2 linked regions of the Gloeocapsopsis sp. IPPAS B-1203 genome follow. The protein of the gene in region 1 interacts with the protein of each later gene in a pairwise test. Links are inferred from orthologs where the notes say so. Each region holds a gene or a part of one and is shown on either strand. Other genes may lie near its edges.

Region 1 (8,109 bases):
ACGGGCAAAATCGGCAACCATTATTAGATAGCTTACCCGAAGTGTTTTATCTCCCTGAAGACTTGTATGTTTCACGTCAGTGGGGAATTCGTACGGAAGAATGGATGGGATATTGCCGTACTGCGTCAGAAGCCACTGTTTTGGCGGAATTAGCAATTGTAGGGGCGAGGGGCGTGGAGCGTGGGGCGAGGGGTGAAGTACCACTATTGGCAATGGTGGATGGTTCGCTGATTTATTGGTTTTTAGAGCAATTACCTTTAGAAGCCCGCGATCGCATTTTACCGCCGATTTTAGATGCTTGGGATCAACTTAAAGATGCCGGAATTCCCATGATGGGATACCTCAGTGCTTCGCGTAGTGGAGAAGCTATTAACTTTTTACGCTTACAAGCGTGTCCGCACGAAAATCCTGATTGCGTGACATATTGTCCTAATCTTGTTGTCGAAAAAGCGCCGTGTCAAATGCTCGATCCCCTGCGAGATATTGCACTATGGACGTCTAGCCTCAAGCCAGGACAACGCAGTACTCTATGGCGCAGTTCGCACCGCATTCTTGACTTGTACGGTTGCCATACTGTTTATTTTTGCTACGTTCATGTAGGAACAGAAATCGCCCGCATAGAAGTCCCAGCCTGGGTAGCAGAAAACCAAGCGTTACTCGATCAATCCCTCAGCTTAATGTTGGCACAGGTACAAAAAGGATATGGTTATCCTGTAGCGCTTGCAGAAGCACACAATCAAGCCGTGGTTCGTGGTGGCGATCGCGCGCGTTTCTTCACCCTCCTCGAACAACAAATGATTAAAGCTGGTTTACGCAATGTCGGAATTTCCTACAAGGAAGCCCGCAAACGCGGCAGTATTGCCTAAAAGGGATTAGTTTTGAGTTTTGAGTGATGAGTTTTGAATAGATAGAAAAGAGTATTCTCCTCTGCTTTTTCAATTCCCTGACTTCTCATTCGGGTTCATCACTCAAAGTTTCAATTAATAAATCTACTTGCTGCTGTCTTTGCTGGAGAAAAGTTTCGCATTGACGTAAATATTCAACAGCTGCTGTAAATTTCTCAAAGACCTCTTCTAATTCCAACTCCCCAGCTTCAATTTGCGCAATAATTCTTTCTACTTCGGCAACCTTAGCTTCATAATTCCAGTCGGGTTTGAGTGTTGCATCTACTGCGTCAGAATTGACTACCTTACTTCGTCTAGCCATAAATACCCGTTACTAAGTGCTTTTGATTTGATAAGTAGCCTACTTGGACAGCAAAAGACGGCTATCTCACATTAAATCAAGTTCAATGACTTACTTTCAATTCATGATTTCTGTCACTTCGACTTTAACTTGACCTTCACTCAACTGAATTGATAGTTTTTGTCCTATTGTTAAGTCACTAGCACTACGCGCGATCGCTCCCTGCTCTTGTCTAACTACAGCGTAACCTCGCTTTAGCACTGCTTTAGGATCGAGACTCGCTAACTTCTGCTCTAAAAACTGGCAGCGTAAAGTTGCTTGCTGTAACTGCTGCTTTGTTCTGGTGACAAGTTGATGACGCTGCGATGCTAATAACTGTCTTTCTTGGGGAATTTTTTGATCTAAACGTAAACGTCGCAAACGAATTTTAAATTCCTGTAACTGATTTTCTGTGTTCTTTAGCTGCTGATACATGACTGCATGCAAAGTTGTTACTCTTTGCTGATGTTCAAAATAAAGTTCTTGTAATTCAGGGACAACCTGTACTGCTGCTGCTGTGGGAGTATGGACGCAAACATCGGCAACTAAGTCAGCTAAAGATTCATCGCGTTGATGACCAATACCCGTAATCACGGGAATCGAGCATTGGGCGATCGCTCTCACTACGCGTTCATCATTAAAGCAAGCTAATTCTTCAACCGCACCACCACCCCGCGCCAAAATTAAGACTTCTGCTCTACCATCTTGTTCCACTCGTGCAATTGCCTTTGCGATTGAGCTTGGTGCTTGCTCACCTTGAACTAAAGCTGAAGAGAACAATATGCGCACTCCTGGATAACGACTGCGGAGTGTTTTTTGAATATCACCCCATGCAGCACCCGCAGGAGAAGAGACAACTGCAATTGTCTGAGGATGGATCGGGAGCGATCGCTTGCGTTCAACGGCAAATAACCCTTCGGCTTCTAAGCGGTTACGTAGCTGGCGATAACGTAATGCTTGTAAGCCATCGCCTGCTGGCAAAGCTTGCCATACAGTTAACTGATACTGTCCTCTTTGAGGATATAGCCGTAAACTTCCCAAAACAATTAACTGTTCTCCGCGTTGAGGTATTTGTGTCAGTTTTTCTATTTGACTGTGCCACACCACACAGTTGATCGCGGCTTTGCCTTCGGTATCTTGTAGTGTAAAAAACAGCCCCTTAGAGTGCCCATTAGTGCTAGAAACTTCACCAATGACCCAAATGTGGTGTAACTGGGCATTTTCCTCTAACAGCGCCTGAATGTAAGCGGTTAACCCAGCTACAGAAATTGCAGTATCCGTCACTAAATCTGCTTGATAAAAAGTCATTACAAAACTAAAAGAACAGTTAGTTGTCAGTGGTAAGCTTAAAACTATTATCTCTTATGTATAAGCCAAAATTTTTGGTTAAAAATCTTACTAAATTACTACGTAGGATAAACGTAGATTCATGGTTCAGCCGTTTATTGAGGGTGACTTGTTTTACCATTAAAACTCGGCTCGAAGTTTCATGCAAAAGTTGAGAAAATCTAGCTAAAATAGTATATCTGCACTAGTCATAACTCCCAGAATAATTTTAAACCTCCCTACTTAGAGGCAATAATGGCTATTGATACAACTGATACATCCGGAAAACAAAAAGCCCTGAATTTGGTGCTAAACCAAATTGAACGCAGCTTCGGTAAAGGAGCAATTATGCGTCTTGGTGATGCCACTCGAATGCGGGTGGAAACAATTTCCACGGGCGCGTTAACTCTAGATTTAGCTTTGGGCGGTGGTTTACCCAAAGGGCGAGTCATCGAAGTTTATGGTCCAGAAAGTTCTGGTAAAACGACAGTAGCACTGCACGCAGTTGCAGAAGTTCAGAAAAATGGTGGTGTTGCTGCATTTGTTGATGCGGAACACGCCCTCGATCCTACCTATGCTGCTGCACTGGGAGTTGATATTGCCAATTTACTGGTTTCTCAACCCGATACAGGGGAAGCGGCTTTAGAAATTGTGGATCAGCTCGTCCGCTCGGCAGCTGTAGACATTGTCGTAGTAGACTCAGTAGCTGCACTTGTTCCCCGTGCTGAAATTGAAGGCGAAATGGGTGATACGCACGTTGGTCTTCAAGCTCGTTTAATGAGCCAAGCGTTAAGGAAAATCACAGGTAATATTGGTAAATCTGGCTGTACTGTCATATTTCTCAACCAGTTGCGCCAAAAGATCGGTGTGACTTACGGCAACCCAGAAACAACTACTGGTGGTAACGCTCTCAAGTTTTATGCTTCAGTTCGACTCGACATTCGCCGGATTCAAACCTTGAAAAAAGGTACCGAAGAGTTTGGTAATCGTGTCAAAGTTAAAGTTGCTAAAAACAAAGTGGCACCACCTTTTCGAGTGGCAGAATTTGATATTGTTTTTGGCAAAGGTGTTTCAACTCTAGGCTGTATTGTTGACCTAGCAGAAGAAACTGGCGTTGTTGTCCGTAAGGGAGCTTGGTACAGCTACAACGGCGATAATATTGCTCAAGGTCGTGATAATGCCATCAAATATTTAGAAGAAAATCTTGAACTAGCGCAGCAAATTCAGCAGATAGTTCGAGAAAAGCTGGAAATGGGAGCAGTTGTTTCTGCTAATTCAGTTGGAGAAACTGAAGACGATGCAGAATTAGATGCTGACGAATAATTACAATTATTAGGAGTGGTAAGACAAGTTAAGTCTATTTCACTTCTAGTACTTTGTTAAGTTAAAATCCCTAGCTGTGCTGTACGAGCTAGGGATTTTATTTGGATCTGATCTTTGCGCAGTTGCGTCCTATAAACCTAAGTAGCGATCGCTTTGCCACCTGCTGAGACTAATAGATTTAGAGTGCCACAATATCTAAACCTTTTTGCTCAGCAATATTGGTGATTCATTAGGGGAAACAGAATGTTTGACTAAATTAGCAAGTTCTTGTAACTGACTAATTGCTTCAGCGCCCTCTAACTTCATAAGTTCGCGATCGTCACGCATCTCAGTCCAAGTGATGCCATAATCGGACACGAGAAACCGAATCAAATGGTTGTCTCCCAAGCTAACCATAAATGAGGCGCTGCTCATTTGCCCGCCACAGGTATAACATGATGCCAAATAACCACGTCGCTCTAACACGGTTGCCAGAGCTTGCAGGTTCATCACGAGATCCTGGACATATTGTCGGTGTTGTTCTGCTAATCTGAGAAACACGGTCGTCCTCCAAACACCACACTTAATTGTAAACCTATTTTTAGATTTTCTTTATATTTACCTAAAAATATATTTATTTCAGAGGTAAATATTCTATCTAAATTCAGATAAACATTTACATAGATACAAGCTAACTGATTATTTGCTAATTGACTGTATGCAAAAAGTCATATTTCTTGCTTAAATCTACAGACTGTCACTCTCACAGAGTGTTCCTGTCGTTAGCAGTGGCTAGAAATAACGCAAAAGTCAAGTCTGGCTCACCTAATACTCTGCTATTTAAGAGTGACAATAGCAAACGTAAATTTTTATGACATTTATGAAAAATCAATTTAGTCAGAACTAGGTCACTTGCCACCAGCCAAAAGCTGGACCAATAAACCGAACAGTGATCCACCAAATAACTAGAAAGCCAATACCAAACCAAGCACCGCGATTGCTCCATTTACTAAATTGTTGGGCTTGACTTTTGGTGATAGGAAGCCAAGAAAGGATTTGAGCTTCTTTACCGTAGTTCTCCCCTAGTGCTGCTTTACGACGCTTTGCTTCGCCCATAGTCCTATTCCATTCTGAATTTTGAGATTGTAGATTGAAAAAACTGAATAAATACTCAGTAATCAGTCTCGTAGTCAATGTCAAACATCTGCTGTGCCTTGATAATAGCGCTCCTACCAGCACGACAGCAATGGGCAAGAGGTAGGCGGGTAGTAGGGTAGTAGGGTATGAGGGAAATTGACAATTATCTTTTACACTCCCACACTCCCACACTCTTACTAATCATTAGCCAAAGCGCCACTCATCACTCATCACTAATCGCTCGCTCCTAGTCCCTTAATTGGCTGGAGAGAGGAAACTGGAATCTAAATAATCAATTCTAGCCATAGGACTAAGAGCAGCTAGAATTTGAGAGCCATAACTACGGTGTAAGACTCTGCTGTCGAGCAAAGCAACTACACCTTGGCGATCGCGAACTGGGGCGATCGCGCGGGCTAATTCATTCAAAGCAGCTGGCAAGAGGTAAAAACGAAACCAATCTTGATGCTTGTGCTTGTAGTAAGCAACTCGCCCCGCTACCAGGGGATTTTCTAAAGAAGGGAGAGGTAACGTGGCAATAATCAATAATTGTGGAGTTGGGAATTCACTTTGATGCTGTCGCCAAAAGTCCCAACCAGTTACTAAGATCCCGCGATTGTCTAAAGTCGTTTTCTCAACTTGTACCCGCGAACCAAATTCTGCAGCTAAAGTTGCACCAACTTGTGCCTTGAGAGGTACATCTCCTACCAAAATGACAGTTGCTCCAGGAGATGCCACAGTTAAGCTCAGGAGCGAAAGTACTTTCTCAATAAATGCAGTTTGAAATTCTGGTGTATTTGGTAAAGGTAAGCGATCTGGCAAATAAAGTTGAATAAGATTCTCACGGCGATCGTCAGAAAACTTTAGACAAGTTAATTCGCCCAAACCCAAGTTTCTACGATAGATGGGAGCTTCAGCCTCTTGATCCAAAGCACTTCCAATTAAAACAACCGGTTGTCTAGACCAAATTGGGGCAAGTGCAGATGCAACTTCCACAGGCGTAGAGTGGACGGAAAATAAGCCTTGAGAGCGCGAAATTGTTGCCCAAAGTAGTTGATTGTCGCGCGGGTGTTGCCAAAATTTACGCCAAGCATCTGGCATCCAGAGGTCATGTGAGGATGTAGCGAGTTGCTCAGTATCATCGCTGTGTCGCGCTTGATCTTTTGTGCAACTTATTTTTAGGCTTTGATAAAGACTAGCGAGAATGTCTTGTTCTTGGTGCGAGCATAGATAGCACTCGTAAGGATTAATTGGATGTTGAAAAACAGCTTTTGTCAGTTGTACTCGTGCATTGCGAATAACTTCTACCTGTTGGGGAAAAGCGAGCATCAATTCATCCCAATCACCAGTTTGAATACTTGCCGTAAGTTGAGTTCGAGTCCACATTTCCAGATCATCTACGCCATCAAGAATTGTAGGAATACTCGTAGGAAATCCTTTTCCTGCCAACTGCGCTGCTAACCAAGCTGTAGGAGAGACGATCAATAACCCTTGAAAATTATCGTAAGCCCAAGAATCACCTGTGAGAATTTTTTTATCAGTTTGCAACCACTGCTGGAGTGGCGGAATTTCAACACGCAATAATCGCTGCTGCACTTCCTCAGGAGCAACAATAATCACAGGTTCTTGCCACATTAATGCGGGAGCAAGATAACTCAGGCGATATCGTCCTTGATAGCCACTACCAGCCCCGACTTGAATTAAAGCACTACGCTTGAGCCGCAATCCTCGTGCTACCAACCGTGCCATCGTTAAATGATGATGCCAGGAAGCTTCGCCCTGCGATCGCAGGAAGTTATGCAGTGAGTAGTGGACTTCTGCTTCAATCACGTAGTTTTACTCGTACTATCAACTTAGTTTGCTCACACCTGTTTTATTATGAATGCAAACACAAGGCGACTGGAAGTAGGGTTGTGTAAACACAATAAAGTCTTCCTTGGTAACTGTTACAACCACTGAGAAGCATAGGTATAAAACCGAAATACTCACTCATCGATATCGCAGTGTAGGGAGGCTTTATGCAGTGTAGCTAAATTTAATGCGATCGCGCTTCCCTGAAGTTAAGAAGTACATGTTTGGATACTTACATACTAGAAAACAGACATTGTAACTCTTGACAAAAGCAGACTATTTCCCTGAAGCATTCAGTTCCAAAACCACTTTGATACCATGCTCTGGTCGCAGAGTAATTGAAGGCTGCGGCACAATCGGAACAGGCAAAAGATTGAGATGAAACTTCTGAGCAACTGTTGCGAGTAATAAAATAGCTTCCATGAGTGCAAAACCTTTGCCAATACAAATGCGTGGTCCATCACCAAAAGGAATATAAACGCCTCTGGGCAGTTGTTTTTCTAAATCGTCTGCCCAGCGTTCTGGCTTAAAAATTTCGGGATCAGCAAAATACCGAGGATTACGATGCATTACCCACTGGCTAATCATAATCGTACAGCCTTTGGGTACGTTGTAGTCACCAATTTGACAATCCACTGCAGCTTCGCGCCCAAAAATTGCAACTGGTGGATAGAGTCGCATCGATTCTTTTACAATCATATCGGTATAACGCAATTGCGGAATATCAGCGACAGTAGGAGAACGTCCATTAAGTACTTCTTGCAACTCAGTTTGGAGTTTAGCTAATACTTGAGGATGTTGAGCAAGTAGCATCCATGTCCAGGTCAACGCGTTTGCTGTTGTTTCATGCCCTGCTAACATCAAAGTTGCCACCTCATCGCGTAATTGGCGATCGCTCATTCCAGTACCATCGTCCTCATCACGCGCCTGCATAAGCATTGAGAGTAAATCTCTAGGATCTTCACCGCTAGTGCGTCGTTGCTCAATAATGCTGTAAATCGTCGTGTCCATTTGACTAATAGCATTGCGATAGCGAATATTTTCTGGTCGAGGAAACCATTCCCAAATCAAAAAATTCTGCTGGCGCTTACTTTCAAACCAATTCATTGCGACATCCAACGCATGAGCGATCGCTTGTGCGTTTCCTTCATCAATGTCTTGATTAAATAGACATTTCATCACAATATTGAGAGTAAGACGCATCATATCGGCATGAATATTCCGCGTTTCTCCATCCTGCCAGGTAGTCAGCATTCGTTCGGCATATTCGAC
Region 2 (10,721 bases), on another replicon or contig:
AAGAAGTTATGCAAAAAGGCAAAATGTAAACTAAGCTACACAAAACTTCAGTAAGTTTGAGAATTAAACGTGTCTTGAGTTTGTGCAGAATTTTTCATAATCTTTAGTGTATTGTGGGGTATTCACTCGAAAGCCCCATTTTTTATGGCAGTATTAGTTTAAATTTACCTCTTAAGACAGATTAATTAAAAGAAATATAAATTTATTCTGTAGCAGCTGTTACTGAATCCTGTCTTTGTTAGAATATCAGGATATAAATTGCAAATTACAGAGAACAATGATTATGAACAGAAAGCAACAAGCCGCAAAACAAGCAGCGGAAGCCCACCGCACTAATATCCAAAGAAGCTTGCAGCACCGATTAGAAGTTGCAAAATCTCAAGGTGATGAAAAGCTTATCCGACAACTAGAAGCAGAACTCAATTACTTTAACTAAACCAGAAATTAGCTGCTAGCTAAACACTAAAAGATAGCTTATAGAACGTAATGTGAGGGACATCATATATGATGTCCCTTAATTTTTTTGCTATCTTGATTTACTAATTGACTATAACTGCAAGACAAAAACTTAACACAGATATTTAAACAGCAGTATCTATCATAAGTTTGCTGAAAGTAAACAATCTTGTGTGTAGAGTTACCAATCCTTTAGTTGATCTCATACTAGAGAACAAAAATTAGGCAATATCTATATTTCTGAGCTAAAACAGAAATATCGCTTACTAGTAATCTAGTTCCTTAACAAACAGACATAGGAACTTTATTTGAGGAAATGGTAATGATAGAAATGTTTTTTAATAGCTTTCTATACATATTACAGGCTCATAGTCGTTGGATGAGTTGGAATTTGTTTTTAGCTTTTATTCCGTTAGGATTAAGCGTGCTTTTATTTCGACGTAAAAGTTTAAATCGTTCTCTATCTTGGTGGTTAGGGTTTCTTGTCTTTTTTGCTTTTCTACCAAACGCACCTTATGTTTTAACAGATATTATTCATTTAGTTACATATATTCGTAGAGTTGATTCTATATGGCTAATTACTTTAATTTTATTCCCCTTGTACTTGTTATTTATGTCACTAGGATTTGAAGCATATGTTATCTCTTTAATCAATTTAGGTTCCTATTTGCATCGCATAGGAAAAACTCGATGGATTACTAGCGCTGAATTAATTACTCATGCTTTGTGTGCTGTAGGAGTTTACTTAGGTCGATTTCAGAGATTTAATAGCTGGGACTTAGTTACACAACTAGATGTAGTGGCTACTAGTTTAATAGAAGATTTATTAGGTAAGCGTCCACTTGTTATTATTGCAATCACTTTTATTATAATTACTGTTTTATATTGGATTACCAAACAATTGAACTTGGGAATTATTTTACGACAACGCAGTTTTATCAAGTCGCGGCAGCAAAATTCAAATCGTGTTTCGCAAACTGAGACTTAATTGCAACGTAAATTTTATAAAAATAAAATAATCTTATTTAAGATGCCACTTTTTTTGAAAGATGAGCTGCTGATATCACTCAAGAAAGAGGTAAAAAGAAGTTTCATAATATGTTTGGAAATGCTATATGGTTCCTAAGTGATTCGTAATTAACAGCAGCATAGAAAAATAGCTGTTAGCTAATATTTGCGAACAATTAGCAATCTGGAGTGAATGCTCGTAACTTGAATAGAAATACTGTGTATGTTGACATTGCTAACTGACTTTGGATTAACTGATATATATGTGGGTGTAATGAAGGGAATAATCACTCAAATCAATCCTCATATAAATGTCATTGATCTGACACATCAAATTCCTCCTCAAAATATCGCAGCAGCAAGATTTTGCTTAATGAATGCTTATACTTACTTTCCTAGTGGAACTGTTCATCTTGGTGTTGTCGATCCTGGTGTGGGTAGTACGAGACGAGCGATCGCAGTAGAATTTGCCACAGGGTTTTTAGTTGGACCTGATAATGGTATATTTAGTGGTGTATTAAGTCAAACTCCTGCTTTAAAAGCGGTAGAATTAACGAACTCAGATTACTGGCGAGTTGCACAAAGTAGTGCCACATTTCATGGTAGAGATATCTTTGCACCTGTTGCAGCGCATCTTACTAGTGGAGTTTCTCTTGATGACTTGGGAGGCGTCATTGACGTTGCATCATTGGTAAAGCTGGAAATACCAAACTCCACTATTATGGACACAAGTATTCAGGGTTGTATTCAATATATCGATGGTTTTGGTAATTTAATTACTAATATTCCTGGCAATGACATGCTTAGTAAGCAGTGGGCTGTTATCGCCGGAGGAGTAGAAATACCAGGAGGTAAGACGTATAGCGAACAACTGCAGGGAAGTGCGATCGCTCTTGTTGGTAGTCATGGTTGGATTGAAATTGCAGTTAATGGTGGTAGTGCGCGATCGCAGCTACACTTGGATTATTTAGATCCTGTTCAAGTCTTGTTTTGAGTTAGGGTGGAATTGAACACATCACGGTCGATGACGTATGACTCAACATGTATCTGAATCAATCGTTTACCAAGGTCAATTTGGTGAATTCACAATTAATGAGGGCGATCGCACTGGCGTTATTGTCTATCGCACAGGGTTAATGGTAGCTGCATTGAGTTTTGCTCTTGGTAGTGCTTTAGTGTTACTGAATCACAATGCAGTGAATTTACAAATTCTAACTCCTTTATTTGCTTGTTTTTGCATAGCATTAGGCGTAAGCCTGTTTACAATTCATATTTATTTAGCAGCACTTCATCGATTACTCCAAATTTTTTGGGCAATTGGCACATTATCTGCTGTCTTTTTTGCAGTTTCTAGTGTTGAACCTTTAGCACTCACAATCTACAATCATCCAACGAGTTTGTTTGGTGTTGGTTTCGTTTTCGCTGCTTTGACGGGCATTTACTTTAAAGAAGCCTTTTGTTTTGATCGTTTAGAAACAAAAGTTTTGACGCCATTAGTACCCATTCTATTATTGGGTCATATATTACAAGTTTTACCTGTGCAATTGGAACAAATAATGCTAGCAGGATGGGCAACATTGTTTGTTGTATTTGCCTTGCGTAAGGTAATACAACCTATCCCTCCAGATATTGGAGATAAATCAGTTTTTGTTTATTTAAAACAACAGCGTTTTAAAAGTTCTGAGTTTTGAGTTAGCCCTGTAGATGAATATAAGGTTTAAAAATATACCGTACTTTATGAAGCGATCGCAGATATTAACCCACAATTTTTAAAAACAGTATGAAGAAAATAAAAGAATAGTGACAAGGAAATAGAGGCTAGGAAAAGATAGAAAGTAGGAAATTTGAACCTAATTCATTTTAAGCTTCTATCCTTGAGGAATAAAGATTGTTAGCTGAACGTGCTTACTGGCTTGCTTGGTCACAAATTAGTGGAATTGGTCCAGTTTTGTTGCAACGATTGCAACAGCATTTTGGAACTTTAGCTACAGCATGGGATGCGCAAGAACAAGAGTTACAGCAAGTTGAAGGTTTCGGAGTTCAGACAATTGCAGCAATCAGTGCAGGGCGATCGCATCTTCACCCAGAACAGCTTTTACTCGAACACCAACAACAAAACATAAATTTCTGGACACCTGTTGATACCGATTATCCTCAATTGTTGTTAGAAATTCCTAGTCCACCACCAATATTGTACTATCGTGGTAATGTCGATCTTCAGGAAAATTTTGGGCAAAAATCCCTGATTAGCATCGTCGGTACGCGCAATCCTTCAGAATATGGTAAGCGGTGGACGCGCAAACTGAGTACTACTTTAGCAAGAAATGGGTTTACAGTTGTTTCCGGTTTAGCAGATGGAATTGATACCGAAGCACATCACAGCTGCTTAGCAGCTGGAGGCAGAACAATTGCAGTATTGGGTACTGGTGTTGATATTGTGTATCCATCCCGAAATCGCGATCTTTATCAACAAATTCTCCATCAAGGGTTAGTTGTGAGTGAGTATCCTGCTAAGACACCACCAGATCGCGCCCATTTTCCCCGCCGTAATCGGATTATCGCAGGTCTAACTCGTGCAGTACTAGTTCTAGAAGCACCGACACGTTCAGGTGCATTAATTACTGCACATTATGCAAATGAATTCTGTCGCGATGTTTACGCCTTACCAGGATCTTTAGACAATCCGCGATCGCTAGGCTGCTTGGAGTTATTACATAAAGGCGCTGGAGCTATTTTAGGCGAAGATTCTTTACTAGAAATGCTAGGCTCAATGCCACAAATTGATCAGGCACTACCCTCAGCAACACAACTACCAGAATTAGCACCAGAGTTGGAGAAAATCTTTAGGGCGATTGCTGCTGAATCTATGCCATTCGACTTGATTGTACAACAAACCGGTTTCTCAGCGAGTCAAGTTTCGAGCGCACTTCTACAACTAGAACTTGTCGGGCTAGTGTCTCAATTACCTGGAATGCGCTATCAGCGGTGCTAAGGCGTATAAACACTATATCGATTGCGTCCTTCCCGCTTCGCCTGATATAGCGCTTTATCTGCAAATGCAATTGCACTCTTCCATGAAATATCAAGTTGTGGTACGGTGCAGGTAATTCCTAGACTTAAGGTGACGCAATCGCTCACTAATGATTGGTTGTGGGGAATATTGAGGCTGTAAATTTCAGTTACGATTGCTTCTGCAACTTTTTTAGCTCCTTTGACTGAAGTGTAAGGCAATATGACGGCAAACTCTTCACCTCCATACCGAGCAACTAAGTCTGTGGGGCGGTTTAAGACAGAACTAATTGCTTGAGCAATTTTCCACAAACATTCATCGCCTGCTTGATGTCCATAGTAATCGTTATAAAGCTTGAAGTGATCGACATCAATTAAAATCAGCGCTAAAGATTGCTGTTGGCATGCCAAAAACTGCCACTGTTGCTGCCAATACTCATCAAAGCGACGGCGATTGGCAACGAGTGTCAAGTTATCTACAATTGCTAGTCGGAGTAGTTCGCGATTGGCTTCTTCTAAGGCGGCTGTTCGCTGGGCAACTTTCATCTCAAGGGTGTATGTATACTCTTCTAGCTGGAGTTTAACTTGCTCTAAGCGATCCAGAGTGTGGGCGAGTTCAAGTTGCTGTTGTTGAATTGTGTTGATGTCTCGGTAAGATCGTAGTGCTGCAATTACTGTTGTTAACAGTTTTTGACGAGTGAGTTCTATTTTGAGTTTATAGTCATTGATATCGTAATTTAAAATAACAGATTCTTCAGGAGCTTCGCCAGGATGTCCCGTGCGCAAAATGATTCGGACATGCTGATTTTTGAGTTCTTCACGAATATACTGAACAACTTGCAATCCAGCATCGTTCGTTTCCATCACTACATCTAGCAAGATTAGCGCAGCATCAGAGTGAGCGATCGCTAGTAATTCTTTCGCCTCTTTACCTGAGTACGCAGACAAAAATGCGAGTTTTCTGTTCTCAAACTGAACGTTATTGAGTGCTAGTTGCGTTGCTCGATGCACATCAGGTTCGTCGTCTACAATGATGACATTCCAATTATTTGGTGGGATCGGCAGTTCCTGCGCCGCTGTCTCAGTTTCATCGCCAAAGCAGATCTCATCATCCTTCAAGAAAATGACATCTTGTTGAAATTGATTCTGCAATTTAGGGTTGATAGGAAACATCAATGGCTACTTTTGTTAAGTTGAAGGCTCAAGTCACCGAAGTAGGAAGTTCAATTATAAATAGCGTGCCCTTTCCTACCTCGCTTTGAACAGCAATCCTGCCTTGTAATTTTTGAGTAACTAGGTTGTAAGTAATATGCAATCCCAATCCTGTTCCTCCTTTCTCTCTGGCAGTTGTAAAAAAGGGTTCAAAGATTTTTTCTAAAATTTGTGTAGGGATACCAGTACCGTCGTCACGGTACTGAATTACGACTTGGTCGTTATGTTTTGTCACATCAAAACGCAAATGACCTTTTGCTTGTTGTGAGTAGCCATGAATAAGTGAATTTGTCATTAAATTAGTCACTACTTGAGCTAATGCACCAGGATAGCTGTGAATCGCGATCGCATCGTTGCCTTCAATTGTTACGGTGTGTAAGTTTTTTCTAAATTGAGGCGAGAGACTCATCACGACTTCCTCAAGGTAATGCTTAACAGAAAATGTGCGTTGCTCTAGGCTGGATTGATCGACAGCAACTTGTTTGAAGCTTTGCACCAATTCACCCGCACGATTGAGGTTATTTAAAATTAAGTTAGTACTTTCTTGAGCAATATCTAAGTAATTATTTAAAGTTGAACGCTTGAGTTGTCCTGTCTTGACTGTCATCATGAGCGATCGCGTTTCATCCATTAAAGTTGAGGCAAGGGTGACGCTAGTTCCGACTGGAGTACTAATTTCATGGGCAACACCTGCAACCAAACTACCCAAAGCCGCCATTTTCTCAGTTTCGACTAGCTTATCTTTCATCCTAGTCAGTTCATCAAATGCTTGTTCTAAATCAGCACTCTTTTTTTCAAGAATGCTTTGATATTCTTGCAAATCGCCAATGACACGCTTGAGCAGAAATTCCTTGCTACGATTCGTTGCTTCTAATCTAGCGCGATCAATTTCCGAACGTTCTAACTTCTTTTGAAGAATGCGAATTTCTCTATTTAGTTGTTTAATCTCAAGCTCAAATTTTGGAGACATAAGCTATCATTGGCTGCCAATCAATAAAGTGACAAATGTCGTATTGTGGAAAAAAGTTTGCCCTGTATTGCTCAGTGGTGCAATCTCTCCATAAGTGTAAAAACCGCACCCTGCTATGACTTGTTTTGAGGAGTGAGCGATCGCTTGGTATTCTTCATTTGCCCGTGTACCTAAAATGTGCCGTCGCCAAGCACACGAGAAAAATAGTGCTGCTTCTGGTGCTTGCCCTGGATATTTTGCCCATGCTTCTATAGAAGCCGTTTGTGAAGCAGTAATAACATCATCGATAGAAGCATCTGTAATCTGGACAACGGAATGCTCAGGGATATCTCCTGAAACAGTAATGCTACCTTGTTCTAAATCGTGACCTACTGATCCTCTTAAAAAAAATTGCTCTTCACCAGGTGGAAACACAGCAAGTGGGTAAACAGCATCAGGTGCTGAATTGTTTAAATAATAGTGATAGAAATCTAGAGCGGGCTTACCATCAATTTCATAAATAATATTTTTGTTGACTTTCGTAATCAGACTGCGTTTGCCAATAGGACGCCACCCACCCGCCACACCATAGGAAAAGAATAGTTTTCCAGCCACAAGAAGCACAGGAACTGCGTCACTCAAAACCTCTGTGTTGAAGAATTGATAGGTACGTTTGTATTGCCATTGATCTGCAGCAGCGCCACCAAAGATTGGGATTGTTCCTAAAGCTGCTTTTAGCCCTTGCAAAATCGAAACTGTGGAGGTAGTTAAACTCTCTGGCACAGTAATACAAAATTGAATAGGTAAAGTGAGGCGGTGTTTTGCCGTTTCAACTGCTTGTTGAGCGATCGCCTCTGGGTTTTGAGACACATTGCGCCCAATAGATGCTCGAAATTCTATATTGTCTGCACAAAAAAGCATCAGTGTCAATGAGTCTTGCTGAAATTCTAAAATTGAGGAAATTTCACCATCTGTTGTTCCTCCAATCAATTCAATCTTAGGAAAGGCTTCATTAATCTGTTGCAGAATTAAATGATGATCGAAGTCGATTGCAGCAAATAAAAGTCCTGCTTGTGGTGTCTGTGCTAGAGTACTCCGACACTGTTGGATAACTTCCTTGACAGCTTCTAGCGAATCAGGATCGCTACTATGACCAATCGCTACTTTTAACATTTTTAATAAACTGCTTTGATCGCAATGTAAATTTTAGCTATCAAATAAGTAGAGTAAGGGTAGGTATCTTGCCTGCCCCATAGTTTGTATTTCATTTGTTGACTACTTAGATACCTTCACAAGACTATAGTTCCCCAAAACATTGAGCAGTTATCATTAAGCACACTTAAAATAGAGAAAAAATTATTGAAACTTGCGATCGCATCTGACTTTTTACATTAAAAAATTGTGTTATGTCATTTCACGAGATGGTAGCTAACAATAAATTTTTCCCTCTTTCTGAAGCTACTTGTTTGTAACCAAATTAAAGTTAAACGTTCTTAAGTAAGTGCTCTACTGACGAACATTGTGTGGTTTTTTCGTATCAAGTTTTATGGGTACAAAAGAATTAAGAATTATAGTAATGGAAGTAAAGCTTAGGACATTCTAGAAGCTTAGAGCCAATATCCCAACTAAGCTTTTAACCCTAACTCCTGACTCTGTTATAGTTCAAACTACTGAAATAAACAAAAAGGACAGGCTAAAACCCGTCCTCAAAGAAGAATTCAATTAAACTCAAGTTTAGAAATTCATTTCTGCTGCTTGGACTTTCTCAACTTGCTTTTTCTTCAGTACTAGTAGTACTTGACATAGCATAATTGCGGCTAAAAATGCCATCAACCATTGAATTCTTGCGGTACTTTGGAGCACAATTTCACCGTCGTCTTGACCAAAGCCACCGACGTTCGGGTTATCAGTCAAAGCATCGCCAGCTGCTACTGCTTGTCCTTCGGAGACAATCAGTTTTGGTCCTAGAGGAATTGTCTCAACGACTGTTTCACCTGAATCAGCATTAATAGTGACTTGGTACTGTGTTGTTCCGTTTTCATCAGTAGTTTGAGCAATTTTAGCAATTGTTCCTGCGGCTGAGGCGTTGTAAACTGAGTTGTTACTTTTCTCACCTGTCGGGTAAACTTGACCTCGTCCGCGATTACCACCTACATGAACAGGATATTTGCCAAAGTGAATATTTTTGTCTGATCTTGGATCGGGTGATAGTACTGGAAAAACGATTTCTTGATACTGTTCGCCTGGTAGAGGTCCAACGATGACAATATTGTCTTTATCTTCGCTATAGGGTTGGAAGTAAAGATCGCCAACTTTTTCTTTCATCTCCTCCGAAATGCGTTCAGGAGGGGCAATCTTAAAGCCTTCCGGTAACATTAATACTGCGCCTACATTTAGCCCGCCCAAAGAACCATCACTAAGAACTTGCTGAGTGTTGGTGTCGTAGGGAATTTTTACAACTGCTTCAAATACAGTATCGGGAAGTACAGATTGCGGTATCTCTACTTCTGTAGGTTTAGCAGCTAAGTGACAGTTAGCACAAACAATTCTTCCTGTAGGTTCGCGGGGAGTTTCGGGATAGGTTTGCTGTGCCCAAAAAGGATAAGCAGCAGCTGACTGGGGAAGTACCAGATCGCTTGCTAGCAAGAAGGTGACAGTAGCGATCGCGATAACTAACGTTTTGACAATCGCTGTTGATAACAAAGCTTTTTTCATCAGTAACCAAACACTTATTTGTGACGAAGGTGCAAATGTATAGGTTATTGGCTAGTGTTTAGTGACTAGTCACTAGAACGCAGCACTTTTTTAAGTCCACCAAGGCGATTCACCAGTACGAAAATCTGTTTCAGTCCAAGGCGTGATGGAAATTTTATCGTCTTCTGGCTTAACATGGACGAGTGCTAACGATAGTGGTGCTGGACCTCGAACAACTTTGCCAGTTTCATCGTACTGCGAGCCATGACAAGGGCACTTAAACTTGTTTTCTGCGGCATTCCAAGGAACAACACAACCAAGGTGGGTACACACCGCGTTCATTCCGTAATCGCCAATTGCTTCTTTACTTTCAACGACAATATAAGTCGGATCGCCTTTGAGTCCTTGGGCGAGTACGCGATCGCCTGGATTGTGCGTTTCTAAGAAGTTACTGACGCTAATATCGTTACCTAGCGCGTCTTTTGCTTTGACACCACCGCCAGCACCACCACTGTTAGGTGGAATAAAGAACTTCACTACCGGATACAATGCTCCTAAAGCTGTTCCGGTAATCGTACCAAAGGTGAGCAAGTTCATGAATTGACGACGCCCCATATCGGGTACGTCCATGGATTTAGACATTTGAGCCATAATTTCTGCGCTTTGCTTGTGTCTTTGTTAACAACGCTGAGATTTGCTCCCAGAACCTCACTTATCCTCTGTTGAAGTCGGTCTACCACGACTTACAACAACTTTCAAGTCCCTCTTTTAAGAGTGTTTCCAGCCTTTTTCAGAGGATCATTACATTTCTTTATATTGGTATCATACCTGAGTTACGCAGCTTTACTTTATAACGAAATGTAAAAGGTCATCGGTAACGAAATGACAGGCAAGGAGTTACGCCAGCTATTGTTGAATAAGTGGGGGCGATCGTACGATGTCCAGTTACGACGTGTCCAAAGCAAAGTTTTTCTGCAGGTGATGTGGAAGTACCTAGAACAAGCGTCTTTCCCGCTTACCGAAGCAGAATATCAAGAACATTTGGATGCGATCGCCAATTATCTTCATGCTTTAGGCGGAACGCAGCAAGTACAACAATTTATTGCTCAAACTCGCGAACGTCCTCGATTAGGTAAAGCCGTTAGTATTCCCCTCGATTTAGATTTGGGTGAACGTGCTTCGGAGTGGCTGATCTAGGAGGGGTCAGAGGTCAGAGGTCAGGGGGAAGAGTTATAAAATTCTACTGCCAAGGGGAACATGGCGATCGGGCTGAATGAGTACCACTTGCCCATCGTCTAAAACAACACCCAAAACTAACACTTCTGACATAAAATTTGCAACTTGACGCGCAGGAAAATTGGTGACAGCTAAAACTTGTTTACCTATTAATTCT

Evidence for each region.
Region 2: the proteins of recA (region 1) and dprA interact in binary tests that used the Bacillus subtilis proteins (3 or more experiments, as listed by UniProt). The link is inferred for Gloeocapsopsis sp. IPPAS B-1203 from one-to-one orthologs.

Annotation. Positions count from the first base shown.
Region 1 is NZ_PEIG01000005.1:16,746-24,854, forward strand. Bases 1,947-4,839 are described here. They hold recA (recombinase RecA), read left to right. Parts: upstream 1,947-2,805; coding sequence 2,806-3,873; downstream 3,874-4,839. Other genes in these bases: xseA (exodeoxyribonuclease VII large subunit), read right to left, coding at 1,947-2,532; CSQ79_RS10015 (DUF1815 family protein), read right to left, coding at 4,069-4,413; CSQ79_RS10020 (DUF2839 domain-containing protein), read right to left, coding at 4,756-4,839. In the rest of the region: CSQ79_RS09995 (DNA double-strand break repair nuclease NurA), read left to right, coding at 1-866; xseB (exodeoxyribonuclease VII small subunit), read right to left, coding at 952-1,206; more of xseA, read right to left, coding at 1,303-1,946; more of CSQ79_RS10020, read right to left, coding at 4,840-4,968; CSQ79_RS10025 (helicase C-terminal domain-containing protein), read right to left, coding at 5,245-6,816; CSQ79_RS10030 (cytochrome P450), read right to left, coding at 7,114-8,109. UniProt on the Bacillus subtilis protein: Multifunctional protein involved in homologous recombination, DNA repair and competence.
Region 2 is NZ_PEIG01000016.1:40,753-51,473, forward strand. The notes cover bases 2,633-5,404. They hold dprA (DNA-processing protein DprA), read left to right. Parts: upstream 2,633-3,352; coding sequence 3,353-4,456; downstream 4,457-5,404. Other genes in these bases: CSQ79_RS22435 (DUF2301 domain-containing membrane protein), read left to right, coding at 2,633-3,155; CSQ79_RS22445 (GGDEF domain-containing response regulator), read right to left, coding at 4,453-5,404. Also shown: CSQ79_RS22420 (hypothetical protein), read left to right, coding at 1-29; arginine synthesis PII-interacting regulator PirA, read left to right, coding at 284-436; CSQ79_RS22425 (DUF1361 domain-containing protein), read left to right, coding at 779-1,444; CSQ79_RS22430 (SAM hydrolase/SAM-dependent halogenase family protein), read left to right, coding at 1,688-2,458; more of CSQ79_RS22435, read left to right, coding at 2,496-2,632; more of CSQ79_RS22445, read right to left, coding at 5,405-5,646; CSQ79_RS22450 (sensor histidine kinase), read right to left, coding at 5,675-6,655; CSQ79_RS22455 (FIST signal transduction protein), read right to left, coding at 6,662-7,807; petA (cytochrome f), read right to left, coding at 8,369-9,349; petC (cytochrome b6-f complex iron-sulfur subunit), read right to left, coding at 9,440-9,979; CSQ79_RS22470 (DUF3067 family protein), read left to right, coding at 10,211-10,525; CSQ79_RS22475 (tRNA-binding protein), read right to left, coding at 10,559-10,721. UniProt on the Bacillus subtilis protein: Protein that helps load RecA onto ssDNA during transformation. Binds cooperatively to circular ssDNA, is able to bridge different segments of DNA. Favors the loading of RecA onto SsbA- or SsbB-coated ssDNA and formation of RecA-DNA filaments.